DNA from 2 places in the Spirillospora sp. NPDC048911 genome. Region 2 is predicted to be linked to the other one. Evidence: riboswitches for the same ligand, from Rfam matches in the RefSeq annotation. Region 2 holds a riboswitch; the other holds the start of a gene.
The links. Region 2 has a riboswitch for ZMP and ZTP ahead of glyA (serine hydroxymethyltransferase). Riboswitches for the same ligand answer to the same signal wherever they lie in the genome.
Positions count from the first base shown of each region.

Region 1: another riboswitch for ZMP and ZTP. It lies ahead of ACGFNU_RS25750 (bifunctional methylenetetrahydrofolate dehydrogenase/methenyltetrahydrofolate cyclohydrolase); the one in region 2 lies ahead of glyA (serine hydroxymethyltransferase).

Region 1 covers NZ_JBICUD010000005.1:633,349-644,785, forward strand. The annotation lists gene ACGFNU_RS25720 (hypothetical protein) at 1-1,110, opposite strand, end outside; gene ACGFNU_RS25725 (HSP90 family protein) at 1,107-2,915, opposite strand; gene ACGFNU_RS25730 (malate dehydrogenase) at 3,095-4,084, opposite strand; gene ACGFNU_RS25735 (NADP-dependent isocitrate dehydrogenase) at 4,273-6,492, opposite strand; gene ACGFNU_RS25740 (DUF3017 domain-containing protein) at 6,637-7,068, opposite strand; gene ACGFNU_RS25745 (FHA domain-containing protein) at 7,371-8,105, shown strand; gene ACGFNU_RS25750 (bifunctional methylenetetrahydrofolate dehydrogenase/methenyltetrahydrofolate cyclohydrolase) at 8,337-9,191, opposite strand; ZMP/ZTP riboswitch at 9,215-9,302, opposite strand; gene ACGFNU_RS25755 (GNAT family N-acetyltransferase) at 9,384-9,980, shown strand; gene ACGFNU_RS25760 (hypothetical protein) at 9,986-10,165, opposite strand; gene purH (bifunctional phosphoribosylaminoimidazolecarboxamide formyltransferase/IMP cyclohydrolase) at 10,333-11,437, opposite strand, start outside.
Region 2 covers NZ_JBICUD010000004.1:131,594-143,030, reverse strand. The annotation lists gene ACGFNU_RS18790 (class I SAM-dependent methyltransferase) at 1-192, shown strand, start outside; gene ACGFNU_RS18785 (DUF4429 domain-containing protein) at 203-1,093, shown strand; gene glyA (serine hydroxymethyltransferase) at 1,119-2,390, opposite strand; ZMP/ZTP riboswitch at 2,445-2,531, opposite strand; gene ACGFNU_RS18775 (peptidoglycan DD-metalloendopeptidase family protein) at 2,583-3,635, shown strand; gene ACGFNU_RS18770 (acyltransferase family protein) at 3,803-5,122, shown strand; gene ACGFNU_RS18765 (RNA polymerase-binding protein RbpA) at 5,606-5,980, opposite strand; gene secG (preprotein translocase subunit SecG) at 6,070-6,309, opposite strand; gene tpiA (triose-phosphate isomerase) at 6,473-7,267, opposite strand; gene ACGFNU_RS18750 (phosphoglycerate kinase) at 7,271-8,458, opposite strand; gene gap (type I glyceraldehyde-3-phosphate dehydrogenase) at 8,533-9,537, opposite strand; gene whiA (DNA-binding protein WhiA) at 9,842-10,822, opposite strand; gene yvcK (uridine diphosphate-N-acetylglucosamine-binding protein YvcK) at 10,883-11,437, opposite strand, start outside.

The DNA.
Region 1 (11,437 bases), on a different contig from region 2:
GTCGTGCGCGGTCAGCGGGAGGCGATCGACGAGCGGCTCGGCCGCGAGGATCCGCCCCATGAGCTCGCTCTGGTACGTGGTGCCGTTGCGGGCGTCGAATCGCGCGGCGAGCTCGGTGGTCAGCGCGGCCAGCTCGGCCCGCAGCGCGGCGGCGGGCACGTCCGCGGCCTCCCGGTCGCCGTGCGCGGGCCGGCGGAGCGTGACGCCGGGCGCGTGGCCGGTCTCCTCCAGCCGCCGCAGCAGCGACGCCGACGCGGCGGCGAACCGCATCGCCGCGTGCGGGCTCGGCGCCCGGTCGAGCCAGCCCAGATGCCGCTGAAGGATCTCCAGGCCGCGCGCCTCGTTGCCGGTCCGCGCGCAGAACTCGATGTGATCGGCGATATCGGCGAAGTCCGCGATGTTGGCCCGCATGATCCGGTAGCCGCGCCGGTGCGCGTCCCGCGCGTCCGCCAGCCGGCCCGTGCGCAGGTAGATCGGCAGCAGCGTGGTGAGGATGCCCTGCGGCTGCTCGGTGCAGTTGAGCTCGGCGCTCAGCACGGGCGCCGCGATGGCCAGCGCCTCCTCGTCCCGCTGCCGGCTCGCGAGGTGGTGGACCATCCCGGTCGGGTCGCAGCCCGCGCAGTCCGACAGCTCGTCGCGCGGCGCCGCCCGCCACCGCGCGTACCACTCGTCGGCCGCCGCGACGTCGCCGACGTGGCGCGCGACCACATGCCGGTAGTGGAACACCGCCTGCAAGCTGTGGCCGCTGAGCCGATAGCGGCGCTCCATCTCGTCGAGGATCGCGTACGTGCGGTCCAGAGGGACGTCGGGGAAGAGCGTGAGCGAGTTCACCATCCACTTGAACTGCCACAGCAGCCGGTGCTCCTCGGCGAAGCGGCCCGGGTCGCGGTCGTGCTCGGACAGGCACCGGCTGAACGTGGTGAACGCCTTGGCCGGCTCCCCGCCGTACTGGTAGGCGGTCGTCAACTCCATCCGCACCCGGTACGCCAGCTCGGCGTCGGCCGCGGCCTCGGCCTGCCGGAGGGCGTCCTCCACCAGCACCGTCTTGGCCTCGCCGTACGGGAGCTCCCCCGCGCGCGCCATCAGGTCATAGACGTGGTCGACGCTCACGGCGTGGCCTCCGGGTCGTGCACGGCCCAGTCGAGCAGGCCGAGGAACGAACGGTTCAGGACGGCGGTGTCGGCGGCGCGCAGCGGATGGTGGCCGAGCAGCAGCGCCTGCCCGTACAGCGCCTGGACCGCCAGCTCGATCAGCCCCTCCTCGGCGGGGCCCGGATCCCCCGGCGGGGGCGCCGCCCCGGGTTTGATCATGGTGACGCGGCGGGTGAGGGGGTTGCGGTGGTTGAGCACGAGCTGCGGACGGTCCCGTTCGACCGCGTCGTTCATCGCGCCGAGCACGTCGTTCCACAGGTCGTCGGCCAGCTCCCGAGCCTCCGCCAGCTCCGCCTGGTGGCGGGCGGCGCGGCTGGTGAGGTAGAGGGCGGGCAGCGACGGCGGGTCGAAGTCGCGCAGGACGACCTCGCAGCCGAGCCGGTCGACGGCGCGCTGCGCGGCGGCGAGGAACGGCCGCAGCGCGAGCTCGGCGGCCGGGTCCAGCACCCCGAAGTGGGTGGTCAGCTCGGCCGGATCGAGGCGGCGCAGCGCCACGTCCGGATCGATCTGCGGGAGCCGCTCGATGATCTCGGTGTCGTGGACGTAGCCGCCGTTCACCAGCCCGACGCCCTGCGCGGCGGACACCGCCGACAGCCGCCGGAACTCCTCGACGTTGGTGGTGTACCGGCCACCGGCGTGGCGCTTGCGGAACTCCGCCAAGGTCATCGGGCCCGCGGAGGTCTCGAACTCCAGCCAGCGGTCGACGATGCGCAGCATGTCGTCGTCGTGCAGGGCCATCGCCTTGACGCCGAGCTGGTGCAGGCGCAGGAACCCGCGCAACCGTGCCGGATCGGTCTCCGAGAGGCGCACGAGCCACTGGCGCAACTGCTCGCCCAGCGCGTCCCGGGTCGACTCCAGCAGCTCGTCCTCGTACAGCGCCTCGCGGCTGGCGGTGGGGCGCAGTTCCCCCGCGTCCACCACGCACCGCACGAAGAACGCCCACTCCGGCAGCAGGCCCTCGACGTTCTCGGCCAGCAGCATCCGCTTGAGATAGACGCGGTGCGCGGCGCGGGCACTCGGCGTGACGGGTTGCGGAAGGACGAAGGCGACGCCGGTGAGCCCGGCCTCGGGCACATCGAGCTCGATCACGTCGTACGGCTCGAATCCGTACAGCTCACGGCAGTAGGCGTCGAGCGACCGGCGACGGCGCGCCGGATCGGGGTGCGCGGCCTGCCAGGGCGGGCCGTCCTCGGTGATCGCCACGCCGTCGACGGTGAGGCCTACCGGCAGCAGCGAGCCGTACGCGCGGGCCAGCTCGGCGACGGTGGCCGGGGCGAGGAGATCGGCCGAGCCGGGACGGGGCCGCAGCGTGACGGTGGTGCCGGGCTCGTCGCGTTCACCGGGCTCGACCTTGTAACGGCCGTCGGCGAAGCCGGTCCACCGGACGGCCGCCCCGGTCTCGCTCCTGGCCGAGCGGGTCACGACCTCGATCTCGTCGGCGACCAGGAACGCCGACAGCAGGCCGATCCCGAACTGGCCGAGGAAGTCGTGCCGGGCGAAGCCCAGCTCGTCGCGCTTGGACGAGCGGCCGATGGTGGCGAGCAGCCGGTGGACCTCGTCCTCGGTGAGGCCGATCCCGTCGTCATGGACGCGCAGCAGCCCGTCGCCGGTCTCGATGGTGACCGTCCCGGCTTCGCCGCGGGCTGTGATCGCGTCCACCGCGTTCTGCAACAGCTCGCGCAGGTAGACCCGTGGGCTGGAGTACAGATGGCGGCTGAGCAGGTCCACCACGCCACGTAGATCGACTTGAAACGCCTGCTCCACCCGTGCGTCCTCCCGGCGAACGCCGCCACCCTCGGAACGCGCAACGGCTGACCCGCCACTTTATCGAGTGCCTGCGGGGCATCTCCGACATTTGCGGCACGACGGGGCCGTCCGGAGACCAACGAGCCCCGGGCGGCCGGCCCGGGGCTCGCGTGCCGACCTCGCGATCAGCTGTGGCGTCAGATCAGGCCCAGCTTGCGGACCGCGTCGCGCTCTTCGGCCAGCTCATTGACCGAGGCGTCGATGCGGCCACGGGAGAAGTCGTTGATCTCCAGGCCCTGGACGATCTCCCACTTGCCGTCCTTGGTCGTGACCGGGAAGGACGAGATGAGGCCCTCCGGCACGCCGTAGGAGCCGTCGGAGACGACCGCCATGGACGTCCAGTCGCCCTCGGCGGTGCCGTTGACCCAGGTGTGCACGTGGTCGATCGCGGCGGAGGCGGCCGACGCGGCCGAGGACGCGCCCCGGGCCTCGATGATCGCGGCGCCGCGCTTGGCGACGGTCGGGATGAAGTCGTTCTCCAGCCAGGCCTGGTCGTTCACGGTCTCGGCGGCGTTCTTGCCGGCGATCTCCGCGTGGAACAGGTCCGGGTACTGGGTGGCCGAGTGGTTGCCCCAGATGGTCAGCTTCTTGATGTCGGAGACCGACACGCCGGCCTTCTTCGACAGCTGGGCCAGCGCGCGGTTGTGGTCGAGGCGGGTCATCGCCGTGAAGCGCTCGGCCGGGACGTCCGGGGCGTGCTGCTGGGCGATGAGGGCGTTGGTGTTGGCCGGGTTGCCCACGACCAGGACCTTGATGTCGTCCGCGGCGCCGGCGTTGATCGCCTCGCCCTGCGGCTTGAAGATGCCGCCGTTGGCCTCCAGCAGGTCACCGCGCTCCATGCCCTTGGTACGGGGGCGGGCGCCGACCAGGAGGGCGACGTTGGCGCCGGCGAAGGCCTGGGTGGCGTCGTCGAAGATGTCAACCCCGTCCAACAGCGGGAAAGCGCAGTCGTCGAGCTCCATGGCGGTGCCCTCGGCGGCCTTGACCGCCTGCGGAATCTCCAGCAGGCGCAGGCGTACGGGCGTGTCCGCGCCGAGCAGCCGCCCGGACGCGATGCGGAAGAGCAGGGCGTAGCCGATCTGGCCGGCGGCGCCGGTGACGGTGACGTTGACTGGGGTGCGAGCCATTGCCTTCTTCATCTCCTGTTTCTGACGAGTCCGGCGTGAGCCGCCGCGGAGGTTCTCTCGTCGTCGAGATATTCCACCCGCCAGGTTATCGCGCGCCCGGCGTGCCACATCCGCCAGGTGCGCCGACCGGCATCGAACAATGCCGAAGGCCGCTCCGGATCACCGGAGCGGCCTTCGTCGCACGGGCCTCAGGCGAGGATCGCGAGGGCCTTGTTGAAGGTCTCCGACGGCCGCATGACCGCCTCGGCCTTGGCCGGGTCGGGCTGGTAGTAGCCGCCCAGGTCGACGGGGTCGCCCTGCACGGCGAGCAGCTCGTCGACGATGGTCTGCTCCTGCTCGGCCAGCGTCTGGGCCAGCGGCGCCAGCGCCGCGGCGAGCTCGGCGTCGTCGGTCTGCCGGGCCAGCTCCTGCGCCCAGTAGAGCGCGATGTAGAAGTGGCTGCCGCGGTTGTCGATCCCGCCGAGGCGGCGGGTCGGCGACTTGTTCTCGTTGAGGAAGGTGGCGGTGGCGCGGTCCAGCGTGTCGGCGAGGATCTGGGCCCTCGCGTTGCCGGTGGACGTGGCCAGGTGCTCGAAGCTCGCGGCCAGGGCGAAGAACTCGCCGAGGCTGTCCCAGCGGAGGTAGTCCTCCTTGACCAGCTGCTGCACGTGCTTGGGCGCCGAGCCGCCGGCGCCGGTCTCGAACAGGCCGCCGCCCGCCATCAGCGGGACGACCGAGAGCATCTTGGCGCTGGTGCCGAGCTCCAGGATCGGGAAGAGGTCGGTGAGGTAGTCGCGCAGGACGTTGCCGGTCACCGAGATCGTGTTCTCGCCGCGCCGGATGCGCTCGACCGAGAACTTCGTCGCCTCGACCGGCGACATGATCTCGATGCGCAGGCCCTCGGTGTCGTGCTCGGGCAGGTAGGCCCGGACCTTCTCGATCAGCCGGGCGTCGTGGGCACGGGTCTCGTCGAGCCAGAACACGGCCGGGTCGCCGGTGGCGCGGGCACGGCTCACCGCGAGCTTCACCCAGTCGCGGATCGGCGCGTCCTTGGTCTGGCACATGCGGAAGATGTCGCCGGCGGACACCGGCTGCTCCAGGAGGACCTCGCCGGCCTCGTCGACGACGCGGACGGTGCCGTCGGCGGGGATCTCGAAGGTCTTGTCGTGGCTGCCGTACTCCTCGGCCTTCTGCGCCATCAGGCCGACGTTGGGCACCGAGCCCATGGTGGCGGGGTCGTAGGCGCCGTTGGCCCGGCAGTCGTCGATGACGACCTGGTAGACGCCGGAGTAGCTGGAGTCGGGGATCACCGCGAGGGTGTCGGCCTCCGCGCCGTCCGGGCCCCACATGTGGCCGGAGGTGCGGATCATCGCCGGCATCGAGGCGTCGACGATCACGTCGCTCGGCACGTGCAGGTTGGTGATGCCGCGGTCGGAGTCGACCATGGCGAGCTCGGGGCCGGCGGCGAGCTCGGCCTCGAAGGAGGCCTTGATCGCGGCCCCCTCGGGCAGCGCGTCGAGGCCGGCGAGGATGGCGCCGAGCCCGTCGTTCGGGGACAGCCCCGCGGCGGTGAGGGTCGCGCCGTGCGCGGCGAAGGTCTCGGGGAAGAACGCGCGGACCACGTGGCCGAAGATGATCGGGTCGGAGACCTTCATCATGGTGGCCTTGAGGTGCACGGAGAACAGCACGCCCTCGGCCTTGGCGCGTGCCACCTGGGCGCCGAGGAACGGGGTGAGCTCGGATACTCGCATCACCGACGCGTCGACCACCTCGCCGGCGAGCACGGGCACCGACTCGCGCAGCACGGTCACGCCGCCGTTGGGGGTGTCGAGCTCGATGCGCAGGGACCCGTCGGCGCCGACCACGGCGGACTTCTCGGTGGAACGGAAGTCGCCGCCGCCCATCGTCGCGACGTTGGTCTTGGACTCCGGCGTCCAGGCCCCCATGCGGTGCGGGTGGTTGCGCGCGTACGCCTTGACCGAGGCGGGGGCCCGGCGGTCGGAGTTGCCCTGGCGGAGCACGGGGTTGACCGCGCTGCCCTTGACCTTGTCGTAGCGGGCGCGGATGTCGCGCTCCTCGTCGGTCTGCGGGTCGTCGGGGTAGTCGGGCAGCGCGTAGCCCTGCGACTGCAACTCGGCGATCGCGGCCTTCAGCTGCGGCATGGAGGCGGAGACGTTCGGCAACTTGATGATGTTGGCGTGCGGGGTCTCGCTGAGCCGGCCGAGCTCGGCGAGGGCGTCGTCGATGCGCTGCCCCTCGTCCAGGAACTCGGGGAAAACGGCGATGATGCGGCCCGCCAGGGAGATGTCGCGGGTCTCCACCGTGACGCCCGCGGTCGAGGCGTACGCCTGGATGATCGGAAGGAACGAATAGGTGGCGAGGGCCGGGGCCTCGTCGGTGTGCGTATAGATGATCGTCGAGTCAGTCACCCGGGACACTCCCTCTATTCTGTGCGCCATTGCTCGATATCAAGATAACTGGTGATTCATCGGGCTCATGACAAGAGACGGCGCCCGAACGGCGCCGGATATTGTTACTGGCCAGTGTTACTTGTCAGTTAGGTACGACCCGGGTCATTCGCCGCCGCTTCGGCCGGGGCGTCTCACCAGGAGCACCCTGACGACGCTGACGACCAGGGCGAGGGCGATCAACAGACCGAAGACGCCGACCACCGCCATTCCCGTCGTGTTCGTCGGCGGCACGCTGAGCGCGATGAACGCGACCATCTCCCCTAGCAGCAGCAGCGTGCAGACGTCGATGAACCGGCTGCGCACCGCGAGCAGGCCGACCTGGGAAACCGGGAGTATCACCCTTGCCAGCGCGGCGACCAGCAAGGCCGCCGCGACCAGCAGGGATCCGCGCCGGAAGTAGTTGAGCGAGCAGAGGATCAGGCCGCCCGCCACGCCGCAGAGCACGATCGCGTAGGGCAACTGGGCGAGCCAGCGCGGCGCGGCGCCGCGCCGCTTGGGTGCTTTGCGCCGGCGCCGGTGCAGCTCCGTGCTCATGGGCCTCGATCCGCGGTCGGGCGAACGTTCCGTCGGATCTCACGTTAGCCGCAACGGAGGGCCCTCACGACCGGGCCGATGATGGGCCCGTTTTCGGGGCGCCGGGTCCGGACATTTCTGACGTCCGGCAGGTCCCTCGCGGGAACCACTCACGGCGGAGCTGATACACGTGGGGCCCGATACGTGTGGATGGACACGAAAAGCCTTGTGCCACAGTCCCTACTCGCCAGTAGGAGGGTGTGACGGTGACGCGCCCGGGTAACCCGGCAGACAGGGGTCGCTAACTAGCTGGGAGGACTGCCGTGGAGGGGCCGTTCATGCGGATCGAGGACAGCGGGCTGGTGATGCCGTTGCGCCCCGACGTCACGACGGTCGGGCGAGGACGAGGAGTGGACATTCGTCTCGACGACCCGAGTGTGTCCCGATTGCACGCAGAGATCGTTCGGCGCGGCCCGTACGTATACGTGGTCGACATGGGTCTGTCACGGAACGGAACCCGCGTCAACGGCCGGCCGATCGCCCGCCGCGTACTGGAGGACGGTGACGTCGTGAGCTTCGGCACGGCGCGCTGCCGGATGGGGGGAATCCCCCGCGAGGAGGTCGATCCCGACGTCGAGCTGCGGCGAGCCGTGGCACCCGAACTCACCCGCCGCGAGGTCGACGTGCTGACCTCGCTCTGCCGGCCCGCCCTCTCGGACGAGGCCTTCGTCGCCCCCGCCACCGCGCGGGAGATCGCCGGCGACCTGGTCGTGACCGAGGCCGCGGTCAAGCAGCACCTGCTGCGGCTCTACCAGAAGTTCCGCATCCCCGAGGGCGCCAACCGGCGTACCCGGCTGGCCAACGAGGTCATCGCGATGGGCCTCGTCCGGCCACTGCCCCCGGTGCACGTCCCCCAGCAGAACCGGCCCCCCATGGACGGCCAGGGACCTGGGGGGGTCCGGCGCGCGGCTCCGCCGGGCGCCAACCACGCAGGGCACGCAGCGGGCCCGCGCGGACCGGCCACCACGAGCACGACCGCCGGCCGCAGGGCAAGCTGAGATGAGCTGCGGCCGTCCCCACGGCAGCGCAAACCCAGGGGACGGCCGCAGAACCGCCCGCCGTGATCATGTGGCCGGGTCCACCCCGGCCCCCTGATCACGGCGGGCGACCCCTTTCCCAGACCCTTCGCACTCGCCCCCCGCCCACTCCCCTAGCCCCCGCGTTCACAAGACCAGCGTTCGCAAGACCGCCGCGTTCGCTGGACGGCGCGTTCGTCAGGCGCGGCTTGGTCAGGCGTGGGGGGTGGCTTCCGCGGCTTCGACCACGTTGGCCAGGAGCATCGCGCGGGTCATGGGGCCCACGCCGCCGGGGTTGGGGGCCACCCAGGCGGCCACGTCACGGACCGACTCGGCCACGTCGCCGGCGAGCTTGCCGTCGACGCGGGAGACGCCGACGTCCAGGACGGCGGCGCCGGGCTTGATCATGTCGCCGGTGATGAGGCCGGGGACGCCGGCGGCGGCCACGACGATGTCGGCGTCGCGCACATGGGCGGCCAGGTCGCGGGTGCCGGTGTGGCAGAGGGTCACGGTCGCGTTCTCGCTGCGGCGGGTCAGCAGGAGCCCCAGCGGGCGGCCGACGGTGATGCCACGGCCGATCACCGTGACCTCGGCCCCGCGCAGCGGCACCTCGAAGCGGCGCAGGAGGGCGACGATGCCCTTGGGCGTGCAGGGCAGCGGCGCCTCCTCCATCAGGACGAGGCGCCCGAGGTTGACGGGCTGGAGGCCGTCGGCGTCCTTGGCGGGGTCGATCATCTCCAGCACGCGCTGCTCGTTCAGGCCCTTGGGCAGCGGGAGCTGGACGATGTAGCCCGTGCAGGCGGGGTCGGCGTTGAGCTCGGCGACGGCGCGCTCGACGTCCTCCTGGGAGGCGTCGGCGGGCAGGTCGCGGCGGATGCTCTCGATGCCGACCTCGGCGCAGTCACGGTGCTTCATGTTGACGTAGGCGTGGCTGCCGGGGTCGTCGCCGACGAGCACGGTGCCGAGGCCGACGGATACGCCGCGATCGCGCAGCGCCTCGACACGGACCTTGAGGTCGGCGCGGATCTCCGCGGCCGCCGCTTTACCGTCCAGGAGCTGTGCCGTCATTGGTTCCTCCGTGCGCTCAGGGGCCCGTACACCCAGGCGCGCGGTGTGCGGGCAATCCTTCGCTCCCCGGTGGTCGAATCCACCTTGACTGCGCCAGTCGCGTTGGGCCCCATGGTAGCGGCCGAGAGGTTTCCCGGAATCGCGCCAGAGTGGCTATTTCGGGCACTCCATATCCGGCCCTAGCGTGTGGCCATGACCGATGCGTGGTTCGACCGGCCGGCCTTGACCGGCCGTTATGTACGGCTGGAGCCCCTCTCCGCCGAGCATGCCGAGGGCCTGTTCGCGGCGGGGAAAGACCCGGGCGTCTGGACCTGGCTCAGCCGGCGGCAGCCCGAGAACGCCGGTGAGATGCAGGAGATCGTCGAGGCGAAGCTGGCGGCGTACGAGCGGCGCGTCCAGGTGCCTTTTGTCCAGCTCGACGCCGCGACGGGCGAGGTCGCGGGCACGACGTCGTACTACGACCTCGACCTCGAGCACCGGGGGATCTGCATCGGCTCCACCTGGCTCGGCGCGCGGTGGCAGCGCACCGGTATCAACACCGAGGCGAAGCTGCTCCTGCTGGAGCGCGCGTTCGAGGGTCTCGGCGCGCTGCGCGTGGGCTGGCACACCGACAGCCGGAACGAACGCTCGCGGCGGGCGATCGAGCGCTTGGGCGCCACGTACGAGGGCGTCCACCGCAATCACCGGATCAGGCCGGACGGGACGATGCGCGACACCGCCGTCTACTCGATGATCGACTCTGAGTGGCCCGCCGCCCGGGCGGCGCTGGCGGCGCGGCTGCGGGACTGACCCCGTCAGTCCTGGTCGGTGCGGCCCCGCCAGGCGATCAGGCGGTCGGTGCCGTGCCAGCCGAGCTGGGCGGCCAGCATGGCGGCGAGGAAGGCGGCGACGAGGCCGATCAGCTCACGGGACTCCATCAGCAGGGACGCCGTCTGCACGACGTTCCCCAGGATGAGGGTGGCCAGGAAGTCCATCACGCCTCCTTCAGCGCTTGGGCGCGCCGAAGTCATGAGGGCGTAAAGGCGCGACGATTCCCGAGGCTACCAACGCCTAAACGTAAAACTCCCCACAAGGCGCGAAACGGCCGCGAGATCGTTCTCGCGGCCGTTCCGGTACAGCGGGGACGAGGGGGACCGGCGGGTCAGTGGAAGAAGTGCCGGACGCCCGTGAAGTACAGGGTGATCCCGGCCTTCTGCGCGGCCTCGACGACCTTCTCGTCGTTGACCGAGCCGCCCGGCTCGACGATGGCCCGGACCCCCGCCTCCGTCAGCACCTCGAGGCCGTCGGGGAACGGGAAGAAGGCGTCGGAGGCGCCCACCGAGGCGGCCGCGCGCTCGGCACCCGCGCGGGTCACCGCCAGCCGGGCCGAGTCGACCCGGTTGACCTGGCCCATGCCGACGCCGGTCGTGGCGCCGCCGGCGGCGAGCAGGATGGCGTTGGACTTGACCGCGCGGCAGGCCTTCCAGGCGAACGCGAGGTCGCGCAGCGTCGCCTCGTCGGCCGCGTCGCCGGCCTTGAGCTCCCAGCCGGCCGGGTCGTCGCCGGCGGCGTCGACGCGGTCGACGGTCTGGACGAGCACGCCGCCGTCGATCCGGCGGAACTCGGCCGGGTTGGCCGGGGCGTCCGGGCACACCAGCAGGCGGATGTTCTTCTTCCGGGTGAGGATCTCCAGCGCCTCGGGCTCGAAGCCCGGGGCCACCACGACCTCGGTGAAGACCTCGGCGACCTGGGCGGCCATCGCCGCCGTCACCGGCCGGTTGACCGCGATCACGCCGCCGAACGCCGACACCGGGTCGCACTCGTGCGCCTTGCGGTGCGCCTCGGCGACGTCGGCGCCGACCGCGATGCCGCACGGGTTGGCGTGCTTGATGATCGCGACGGCGGGCTCGTCGAAGTCGTACGCGGCGCGCCGGGCGGCGTCCGAGTCGACGTAGTTGTTGTAGGACATCTCCTTGCCGTGCAGCTGCTCGGCACCGGCGAGCCCGGCGGGGCCGTCGCCGGCGGTGAAGAGCGCGGCGCGCTGGTGCGGGTTCTCCCCGTACCGCAGCACGGCCTTGCGCTGCCAGGTGGCGCCGAGGAAGTCGGGCCAGCGCGCCTCGGCGCCGACCTCGTCGGGCGCGTAGACGTTGGCGAACCAGGAGGCCACGGCCACGTCGTAGGAGGCGGTGTGGGAGAACGCGGCGGCGGCCAGGCGGCGGCGCTCCTCGATCGTGAAGCCGCCCGCCTCGACGGCGGCGAGGACCGTG
Region 2 (11,437 bases):
GCGGGCGAGCCGCGGGTGATCCGCGACGTCGTGCCCTACCGGTTCTGGACCGCGACGGAGCTCGACGCGGCGATCCGCCTGTCCGGCGCGCTGGCGGTCGTGGCGCGGTACGGCGACTTCGGGGACGTCGCGCTCGCCGATCCCGAGGCCTGGCGGATGATCACTGTTCTGCGGCGCGCGCGGCCGTCCTAAGATCTCGTACATGGAGGTCATCGGGCGCGACGGCACATGGACGTTCGACGGTGAGGTGCTGCGGGTCGTCCCCGGCCGCGACCGGGGAGTCCACAAGCTCCGCAAGGCCCTCGGCGAGCTGGTCGTCCCGCTGGAGGCGGTGGCCGGAATGGCGTTCGAGCCGGGCCGCAAGGGCGGCCGGCTCCGGCTGCGGCTGCGTCCCGCCGCCGACCCGTTCAGCCAGGCCGTCGCGGGCGGCCTCGCCGACTCGGCCGCGGATCCCTACCGGCTGACGATCGACGCCGGGCGGACCGGCGTGGCCGAATACCTCGTCGACGAGGTGCGCAACGCGCGGCTCCTCGAACAGGTGCCGGACAGGCCGTGCGACCGCTACCTCATGCCGGGCCCGCCGGTGCCGGTGAGCGCCTCGGCGGGCGACGGGACGGCCTCGTTCGACGGCGAGCGCGTCCGGCTCGAATTCAACTGGATGGCCAACTCCAAGAAGGAGGAGGCGGGCCCGCAGCTCTTCGAGCTCGCGGACATCGCGGGCGTGGAGTGGGCGCCGCAGTCCGGGATGGGGTACGGCTGCCTCCGCTTCCGGCTCAGGAGCGGCGACTCCAGGCTCACGGCCGAGGAGGACCCCCAGTGCCTCGCGTGGGGCATCCAGAAGGAGGGCGGCCTCACCGCGCTGGTGGCGGCCGCCGTCGTCGCGCGCCTGCCGCATCCGGCCGCGCCGGCGGTCGAGGCCGCGGCGATCGAGACGGCGGCGCCGAGCCCGGAGCCCGCTCAGGGCGAGACTCCGGGCGACGACCACGACACCTTGCTGCGGCGGCTGCGCGAGCTGGGCGCGCTTCACAAGGACGGCATCCTGGACGACGAGGAATTCGCCACGGCGAAGCAGGCGCTGCTCCGCCGCTTCTGACACCATCCGGGCTTTACGCAGCGTCCTACGGCGTCGGCGCCCAGCCGGGCATCGGGTAGGCCGCGAGCAGCTCGCGCACCTGGTCGGCGATCCGTGCCAGCACGGCCTCGTCGTCCTTGGCGGTGGCCTGCACCACCTCGTCGATCCAGGCGGCCAGCTGCGGCATCTGCTGCTCGGTCAGGCCGCGCGTCGTGATCGAGGCGGTGCCCAGGCGCAGGCCGGACGGGTCGAACGGCTTGCGCGGGTCGAACGGCACCGCGTTGTAGTTGAGCTCGATCCCGGCGCGGTCGAGCGCCTGCGCGGCGGGCTTGCCCGCGACCCCCTTGTTGGTCAGGTCGATGAGGATCAGATGGTTGTCGGTGCCGCCGGACACCAGGTCGTAGCCGCGTTCGAGCAGGGCGTCGGCGAGCGCGCGGGCGTTCGCCACGATCTGGCGGGCGTACGCGGCGAACTCCGGCCGCGCGGCCTCCTTGAGCGCGACCGCGATCGCGGCGGTGGTGTGGTCGTGCGGGCCGCCCTGGAGACCGGGGAAGACCGCCTTGTCGATCGCCTTGGCGTGCTCGGCCGTCGACATGACCATGGCGCCGCGCGGGCCGCGCAGCGTCTTGTGCGTGGTGGTGGAGATGACGTCGGCGTGACCGGCCGGCGAAGGGTGCGCGCCACCGGCGATCAGGCCGGCGATGTGCGCGATGTCGGCGGCGAGGACGGCGCCCGCCTCCCGCGCGATCTCGGCGAACGCGGGGAAGTCGATGGTGCGCGGGATCGCGGTGCCGCCGCACCAGATCAGCTTGGGCCGCTCCTTCAGTGCCAGCTCGCGCACCTGGTCCATGTCGACGCGGCCGGTGTCGGCGCGCACGTCGTAGCGGACGGGCGTGAACCACTTGCCGGTGGCCGACACCGACCATCCATGCGTGAGGTGGCCGCCCATGGGCAGCGACAGGCCCATGACCTTGTCGCCCGGATCGAGGAACGCCATGTAGACCGCGAGGTTGGCGGGCGAACCCGAGTAGGGCTGGACGTTGGCGTGCTCGACGCCGAAGAGTGCCTTGGCGCGCTCGATCGCCAGGAGCTCGATCGGGTCGACGTTCTGCTGGCCCTCGTAGTAACGGCGGCCCGCGTAGCCCTCGGAGTACTTGTTGGTGAGGACGGAGCCGGTCGCCTCCAGGACCGCGGGCGAGACGTAGTTCTCGGAGGCGATGAGGCGGATCTTCTCGTACTGGCGGCAGGCCTCGGCCTCGACCAGTCCGGCGATGTCGGGATCCTGGTCGTGCAGATGGGGAAGGGCGGGCTGATGCATGACAACCTCCGCGCTGATCACGCCGGGGTTCGGGACGGGACCCCCGGCTGAGGACCCGTACACCCAGGCGCGCGGTGTGCGGACGGTCTTCGCTCCCCGGTGGGTGATTCCACCTTGACTGCGCCAGTCGCGTGGCCGCCAGCATAGCCCAGATCGAATTGACGGAATTCCGTAAAACCGTAATCTGGAGGCATGAGGACCCTCGCCCCGCACCTCGCCCGCTTCAAGACACTGATCGTCCTGCTCGGCGTCCTCCTCGCCCTGTCGACGTACGTCCACGGCAGCGGCCAGGTCATGCTCGCGGGCATGCTCCTGATCGCCGCGGGATTCGCGCTGATGCTCGTCCACCCGCCTCGGCTCACCACGGACGCGTTCAAGAGCACGCCCCTGAACGCACCACCCACCCCGAACAACCGGCCGATCCCCCCAGAGCCGCCCACCCTCCACAAGCCGCCGCCCCCCGACAATCCGCCCGCACCCGGTGAGCCGTCCACGCCCGGTGAAGCGCCCGTTCGGGCCAAGCCACCCGCGCCCGGCGAAGCGCCCGTTCGGGCCAAGCCACCCTGGCTCGGTGAGGTGCCCGTTCGGGACGAGCCGACGGCGCCCGCCGAACCGCGGGCGGTCCAGGCACCGGTGCGGGGCCGGTGGGTGCCCGTGCACAGCCCGGCCGACAAGGTGCCCAGCCACGGCGTGGACGCCTACGGCCAGACCTACGCCATCGATCTCGTCCACCACGAGGACGAGGAGCACGACTGGTCCGCGGTGCGCGCGTGGCCTCCGGCGCGGCGGGCGGCCGCGTTCTCCGGCTTCGGGCGGCCGGTCTACGCGCCGGCCGACGGCGAGGTCGTCCGGGTGTCCGGGCGGCACCGTGACCACTGGAGCCGCAACTCGTGGTTCGCGCTTCCGTACATGGTGGTCGAGGGCATGCTGCGCGAACTGGGCGGCCCCGGCTTCATCCTCGGCAACCACGTGATCCTCGACCTGGGCGACGGCACGTACGCGGCGTTCGCCCACCTCAAGCGCGGCTCGATCAAGGTCAGGCCCGGCCAGCGCGTCCGGGCCGGCGACCACCTCGCCGACTGCGGCAACTCGGGCAACACCTCCGAGCCGCATCTGCACTTCCAGCTGATGGACCGGGCCCGTCCGATGATCGCCAACGGCGTGCCCTTCGTCTTCGAGCACTACGAGACCGGCGGCGAGCACCACCGCGGCGTCCCGGGCGGCCAGCGCCCCTTCACCGCCTAGACAGGCGGAGGCGGCGGGCCTGCTGTACTTCTCGTCCATGGCTCGGCAAGCTGGGCAGCCGACCCCGGCCTGAGCGCGGACGGGCCGTTATGAGAAAGTGATGAACTTCCGGTGAGTTCGCGAGAATCCGGTCCGGGCACTTCTCCGGTGCCACTAGGGTCCGTTGGATGACCAAAACCGGACATCAAGCCTCACCTGTCCCGGTGATGTCGTCTCCGGGCGCCGGACGGCTCGGCTGGCTGGACGCGCTGCGCGGTCTCGCGGCGCTCACGGTGGCCTTCCACCACGGCACCGCGCGCTTCACGCCGTCCTTCCACAAGGACATGCTCGCGTGGTTCGACCCCGGACTGGCAGGTGTCCTGGTCTTCTTCCTGGTCAGCGGCTACATCATCCCGGCCTCGCTGGAACGCACCGGCTCGTTCCGCCGGTTCTGGATCAGCCGGGCCTTCCGCATCTACCCGCTGCTGCTGGTGGCGCTGGGCGCGGTCCTGGTGCTGGAGGCGACCGCGCTGCCCGTGCTCCCCGGCGGCCTCGACGCGTACGATCCGATCGCCGTGACCTTGTCGCATCTGACGATGTTGCAGGAGCTCCTCGCGGTTCCGAACGCCCTCACGGTGCTCTGGACGCTGTCGTACGAGATGGCGTTCTACCTGCTGGCCGTCGCCTTCTTCGCGGCCGGGACGCACCGGCGGTCGAGCGGCATCGCGCTGACCCTCGCCGTCGGCGCCGTGGTCCTCGCGGGCGTGCTCCCCAGCATGGCGCTGGCCACGGGCGCCGGGGTCACCCCGCTCGTGCTCGGCACGGGCGTCGCCGTCGTGGCGGCCATCGGCCTCGCCTGCTCGCGCAACCCGGCGGGCCGCCGGGCCGGCGCGCTCCTTGGCGGGGCGGTGGCCATGGCGTTGCTGCTGTTCAACGCCCGCATCCCGGCCTGGCAAGGTTTGATCATCCTGGCGGTGATGTTCACCGGCACCGCCCTGTACCGGGCGGAGCGGGGTCAGATCCGCCGGCGGTCGGCCGCGCTCACGGCCGCGGTCGTGGCCGGGACGGCCTGCCTGCTCGGCGCGATGCGCCTGAGCGCCTGGAACGCGGAGACGACCGACTGGGCCGTGCGGCGCGCCTGGATCTCCGCCGTGCTGGTGGCGGCGGTCGTCTTCGCCCTCGGGTATGCGCTGCGCCACCGCTCCATGCCCCAGGCCCTCACCCGGCTCGGAGTGATCAGCTACTCGGTCTACCTGCTCCACCCGGTGGTACTGGTGGCCCTGGAGAAGATCGCGGGACTCTCCGCCTCGGAGCGTCCGCTCCTCATGATCGTGTTCTTCGCCGCGCTGCTCCCCCTGGCCCACTGCACGCAACGGCTGGTGGAGGCCCCGGCCCAGCGCCTCGGCCGCAGCCTGACCCGCCGCCTGGCCGACCGTCCCGAGACGCCACCCGCCCCCGTGCCGCAGAAGACCCCCGAACCCGCCCTGGCCTCCACCCGAACCACCTGACCAGCCGCTCCACCCGAATACCATCGCCGTCTGATCAGCTGCGCCACGCAAATGCCGGCGCCGCCTGGTCAGCAGCGGCACCTGCATACCACCGCCACTTGACCAGCGACACCGCCTGAACGGCACCGGCGTCTGCGCCCGCGCCATGGCGCCTCACCAGCGGCTCCGGAACGCCAGCGGCGCTTGACCAGCAGCGCCACCTGAACAGCAGCGCCGCCCGGACAGCAACGGCATCTGCGCCCGCGCCACCTCGCCGTGGCGCCTATCAGCGGCTCCGGAACGCCGGCGGTACTTGATCGCCAGCGGCGCGCCATCTGGACGGCAGCGCCATGTGGACGCCAACGCCGGCTGATCAGCGGCGGAACCTATACGCCGCTCGGACGCGCGTTTGATCGGGAGGGGCCGGGCAGGCGGCAGGGCCCGGCTTCCCTGGTGGGGAGCCGGGCCCTGCCGTTGGCTGCGCGTGTCTGGTACCGGTGGTCGTCAGACGCGGGCGGCGGCCTCCATGGCGGCCTTGACGGCGGCGCGCTTCTGGCGCAGCTTGGCCAGGGCCTCCTCGAGGATGGCCTCGCCGTCCTCGTCGCTGCGACGCTCCTTCACGTACGCCAGGTGCGTCTTGTAGGGCTCCGTCTTCGGCGGAGCGGGGGGGTTGGTCGAATCCTGGCCCGCCGGGAACCCGCAGCGCGGGCAATCCCACGTGTCGGGCACCGCGACGTCCGTCGCGAAGCTGGGGCGGGTCTCGTGCCGGTTGGCGCAGTAGAAGGTCACCCAGACACGGGGCGCTGCGTCCCCGCGCTCGGCCTCTCCCATCGGCCCTGCTCCGACACGGCTGCCCCGAATCGCGTTACCACTACCCACGGACTACTCCTCGCTCAAAGTTCCGCTGCCGCCCGCCTGCCTGACCCCGGCCGGAGCGGCGATCGTTCGTGTGTGCCCGCCTGCTCGGCTCAGGCGCCCTTGCTCTTGAACAACAGCCCGAGGACGACGATCGAGGCGAACCAGATCACGCCCGTGCCGATCGTCAGCCGGTCGAGGTTGCGCTCCACCACCGACGAGCCGCCCAGGGAGGACGAGACGCCGCCGCCGAACATGTCGGACAGGCCGCCGCCCTTGCCCTTGTGCATCAGGACGAGAACCACCATCAGCAGGCTCGTGAGGATGAGCACGATGGACGTTGCGAGAATCACAGCAGTTGCGCCTCTTCTGGCCACCCCCGCTGACGCGGGGCTTGTCGTATTCAAGGACGGACGTTCGAGCCGGGCGGTTTACCCGTCAGCTACGAAGGGTACGACGAACTCTTCGCTGGTTCGTCAAGAACCCCCATGTCGTAGCCGAATTGATCAGAATTGATCAGACGGGCAGGTCACGGTACCGGCAGATCTTGACGAACTCACCCGGGTCGAGGCTGGCACCTCCGACCAGAGCGCCGTCGACATCGGGCTGGGCCATGATCCCGGCGATGTTGGCACCCTTCACCGACCCTCCGTACAGGATACGTACGGAATCGGCGATCTCGCCGTCATAGAGCTCGGCGAGCCGGGACCGGATCGCGCCGCAGACCTCCTGGGCGTCCTGCGGGGTGGCGACCTCGCCGGTGCCGATGGCCCAGACGGGCTCGTACGCGATCACGATGGTCCTGGCCTGGTCGGCCGGGATCTTCTCCAGCCCCCCGTCGACCTGGGCCAGCGTGTGGGCGACCTGCTCGCCCGCCTTGCGGACGTCCAGCCCCTCGCCGACGCACATGATCGGCGTCAGCTCGTTCGCGAAGGCGGCCTTCACCTTGGCGTTCACCACGGCCTCGTCCTCGTGGTGGTACTGGCGGCGCTCGGAGTGGCCGATCGTCACGTACGAGCAGCCCAGCTTGGCCAGCATCGCGCCGGAGATCTCACCGGTGTACGCGCCGGAGGCGTGCTGGGAGATGTCCTGCGCGCCGTACTGGATCCGGAGGCGGTCGGCGTCCACCAGCGTCTGCACCGAGCGGATGTCGGTGTAGGGCGGCAGCACGACCACGTCGACGGCCTCGTGGTCGGCCTCCTTGAGCCCGAACGCGAGCTTCTGCACCAGCGCGATCGCCTCGAGGTGGTTGCAGTTCATCTTCCAGTTGCCGGCCATCACCGGCTTGCGGGCGGGGGCTTTGGGAGCCATGTGTCAGTCCTCCAGCGCTTGCAGGCCGGGCAGCGTCTTGCCCTCGAGGTATTCGAGGCTGGCGCCGCCGCCGGTCGAGATGTGGGAGAAGGCGCCCTCGTCGAAGCCGAGGGTCCGCACGGCCGCGGCGGAGTCGCCGCCGCCGACGACGGTGAACGCGCCGGAGTCGATCAGGCCCTGCGCGACGGCGCGGGTGCCGTGGGAGTAGGGCTCCATCTCGAAGACGCCCATCGGGCCGTTCCAGAACACCGTCCTGGTGCCCGCCAGCCGGGACGCGAAGAGCTTCCCGGACTCGGGGCCGATGTCGAGGCCGATCCGGTCGGCCGGGATGGCGTCGGCGGCCACCACGTCGTGGCCGGCGTCGGCGGCGAAGGCCGTGGCGGCGACGATGTCGACCGGCAGCACGAACTCCACGCCCGTCTCGTCCGCACGTCGCAGGTAGTCGCGGACGGTGTCGAGCTGGTCTTCTTCGAGCAGGCTCTTGCCGACCTCGTGGCCCTGGGCCTTGAGGAAGGTGAAGACCATGCCGCCGCCGATGAGGATGCGGTCGGCCTTGCCCAGCAGGTTGTCGATCACGCCGAGCTTGTCGGAGACCTTGGAGCCGCCGAGCACCACCGCGTACGGGCGCTCGACCTCCTCGGTGAGCTTCTTCAGGACCGCGACCTCGGTGACGATCAGGCCGCCGGCCGCGTGCGGGAGCCGCCGGGGGACGTCGTAGACGCTGGCGTGCTTGCGGTGCACCGCACCGAAGCCGTCGCCCACGTAGACCTCGGCGAGAGCGGCGAGCCTGTCTGCGAACGCGCCGCGCTCGGCATCGTCCTTGCTGGTCTCCCCCGCCTCGAAGCGGAGGTTTTCGAGCAGCGCCACCTGGCCGTCGTCAAGGCCGCCGGCCGCGGCCTGTGCGGACTCCCCGACGACATCGGTGGCGAACGTGACGTCGGCACCGAGCAACTCACCCAGCCGCTTGGCGACGGGGGCGAGCGAGAACTCGGGCTTGGCCTCGCCCTTGGGACGGCCGAGGTGGGCGCAGACGATGACCTTGGCGCCCTTCTCCCGCAGCGCCGTGATCGTCGGCACGCTGGCCCGGATCCGGCCGTCGTCGGTGATCTTCCCGTCCTGGAGGGGGACGTTCAGGTCCGCGCGGACCAGCACCCGCTTCCCGGCGACGTCGAGATCGTCAATGGTGCGCATCGAAACGCGTGTCCTTCCGGAAGACGACACCGCCGTGATCACGCGGACGCATGATCACGGCGGAACGGGCGCTGTCAGAGGCTGGAGCCGACGAGCTTGACGAGGTCGACGAGGCGGTTGGAGTAGCCCCACTCGTTGTCGTACCAGCCGACGACCTTCACCTGGTTGCCGATGACCTTGGTCAGCCCGGAGTCGAAGATGCAGGAGGCCGGGTCGGTGACGATGTCCGAGGAGACGATCGGGTCCTCGGTGTAGGTCAGGTAGCCCTTGAGCGGTCCCTCGGCGGCGGCCTTGAACGCGGCGTTGACCTCGTCCACCGTGACCTCCTGGCCCAGGGTGGCGGTCAGGTCGGTGGCCGAGCCGGTCGGCACCGGGACGCGCAGCGCGTAGCCGTCGAGCTTGCCGTTGAGCTCGGGCAGCACCAGGCCGATGGCCTTCGCGGCGCCGGTCGACGTCGGCACGACGTTGAGCGCGGCCGCGCGGGCGCGACGCAGGTCCTTGTGCGGGGCGTCCTGGAGGTTCTGGTCCTGGGTGTAGGCGTGGATCGTCGTCATCAGGCCCTTCTCGATGACGAAGTTGTCGTGCAGCACCTTGGCCAGCGGAGCCAGGCAGTTGGTGGTGCAGGACGCGTTGGAGATGACCGTGTGGGCCGCCGGGTCGTACTTGTCCTCGTTGGCGCCCAGGACGAGGGTGATGTCCTCGTTCTTGGCCGGCGCCGAGATGATGACCTTCTTGGCGCCGTTGTCGGCGTGCACCTTGGCCTTGGTGGCGTCGGTGAAGAAGCCGGTCGACTCGACGACGATGTCGACGCCCAGGTCACCCCACTTGAGGGCCCCCGGGTCGCGCTCCTCGAACGCCTTGATCGCCTTGCCGCCCACGATGATCTCGTCGGCGGTCGCGGTGACCTCCTCCGGGAACCGGCCCAGGATGCTGTCGTACTTGAGCAGCGTGGCCAGCGTCTGGTTGTCGGTCAGGTCGTTGACCGCCACGACCTCGATGTCGGCCCCGCTCGCCTTGATCGCGCGGAAGAAGTTGCGGCCGATGCGGCCGAACCCGTTGATGCCTACTCGGATGGTCACGGAACGCCACTCCTCGTACGTCGATGTCCAGCTTGCTGGGAAGGGACCGCAAGGGCCCTTCCATCAGCGACCCTACCGAACCCCGGCCCCCCGCATCGCCACCGGTCGGGTGTGATCTACCGAGGGATTCCCCCTCCCCCGCCCGAGGGACCCGGCCCGCCGACCCGCATCCGCACGCGACTGCGCTACCTGAGCCGGAGCGAGCGCCAGCGAAGCTCCGCGCGAAGATCGCGAAGCGATGTCGCAGTCGCCGCTTTTGCGGTTCGGGTCCGAGCCGCCAGGCGAGGGCCCGAGGCCGTAAGAGCTATGAATTCAGCATGTCGGCGGTGAGGTTGGCCTCGGTGCCCGGAACGCCCTGGTCTTGGGCGCGCTTGTCGGCCATCGCCAGCAGACGCCTTATACGGCCCGCGATCGCGTCCTTCGTGAGCGGCGGGTCGGCGAGCTGGCCCAGCTCTTCCAGCGAGGCCTGCTTGTGCTCCAGGCGCAGGCGGCCCGCGTTGACGAGGTGCTCGGGAGCGTCGTCGCCGAGGATCTCCAGGGCGCGGGCGACGCGGGCGCCGGCGGCGACGGCGGCGCGGGCCGAGCGGCGCAGGTTGGCGTCGTCGAAGTTGGCCAGCCGGTTGGCGGTGGCGCGGACCTCGCGGCGCATCCGCCGCTCTTCCCAGGCCAGCACGCTGTCGTGCGCGCCGAGCCGGGTGAGCAGCGCGCTGATGGCGTCGCCGTCGCGCACCACGACCCGGTCGACGCCGCGGACCTCGCGCGCCTTGGCGTGGATCTTGAGCCGGCGGGCGGCGCCGACCAGCGCCAGCGCGGCCTCGGGGCCCGGGCAGGTCACTTCGAGTGACATGGAGCGGCCCGGCTCGGTGAGCGAGCCGTGCGCGAGGAACGCGCCGCGCCAGGCCGACTCGGCGTCGCAGGCCGCCCCCGACACCACGTGCCGGGGCAGCCCGCGCACGGGCCGCCCGTTGTTGTCGATCAGGCCCGTCTGGCGCGCCAGGGACTCACCGTCCCGGAACACGCGTACGACGTAGCGGTTGCCCTTGCGCAGGCCGCTGGGCGCGAGCACCACCACGTCCGACGTGTGCCCGAACACCTCGGCGATGTCCTTGCGCAGCCGCCGGGCGGCGGACCCGGTGTCGATCTCCGCCTCGATCACGATGCGCCCGCTGACCAGATGCAGGCCGCCGGCGAAGCGCAGCAGCGTCGACACCTCGGCCTTGCGGCAACACGGCTTCATGACGGACAGCCTGCTCAGCTCGTCCTTCACCAACCCGGTCATCGCCATAGATGAACCCTCCCCCTAATGAACTTCCTGCAGTCTGGCCGATCGCGGCCCCCGCGGTTGTCAGTCAGCGAATATCTGTACGAAGGCTTGGGCCAGCAGGGTGGGATCATGACGTGGCGACCCGTCCGGCGCGGCGACGTCGGCGAGCACCAGGGCGCCGCCGAGGGCCTGGACGGCCTTGTCGAGGGCGGCGGTGTCGTCGACGACACCCCGGTCGGCGAGGACGACGTCGACCCGGAGGCCGGGGGCGTGCGCCTGCAGCACCTCGAGATGGGTCTGCGGCGAGAAGTCGTCGGTCTCCCCGGGCTGCGGCACCAGGTTCAAGGCGACGATCCGCCGGGCGCGGGTCTCGGTCAGGGCCCGGGCGAGCTCGGGGACCTTCAGGTGCGGGAGCACGCTGGTGAACCAGGAGCCCGGCCCGAACACCACCCAGTCGGCCTCCTCCACCGCCCGCAGCGCCTCCGGGCACGCGGGCGGGTCGGTCGGCACGAGGGACACGCTGAGCACCGTGCCGGGCGTCTTGGCGCACGCCACCTGGCCCTTGACCCTGGAGATGTCGTCGGGACGGGCCGGATCGGCGCCGCGCACCTCGGCGACGATGTCCATCGGCACCGA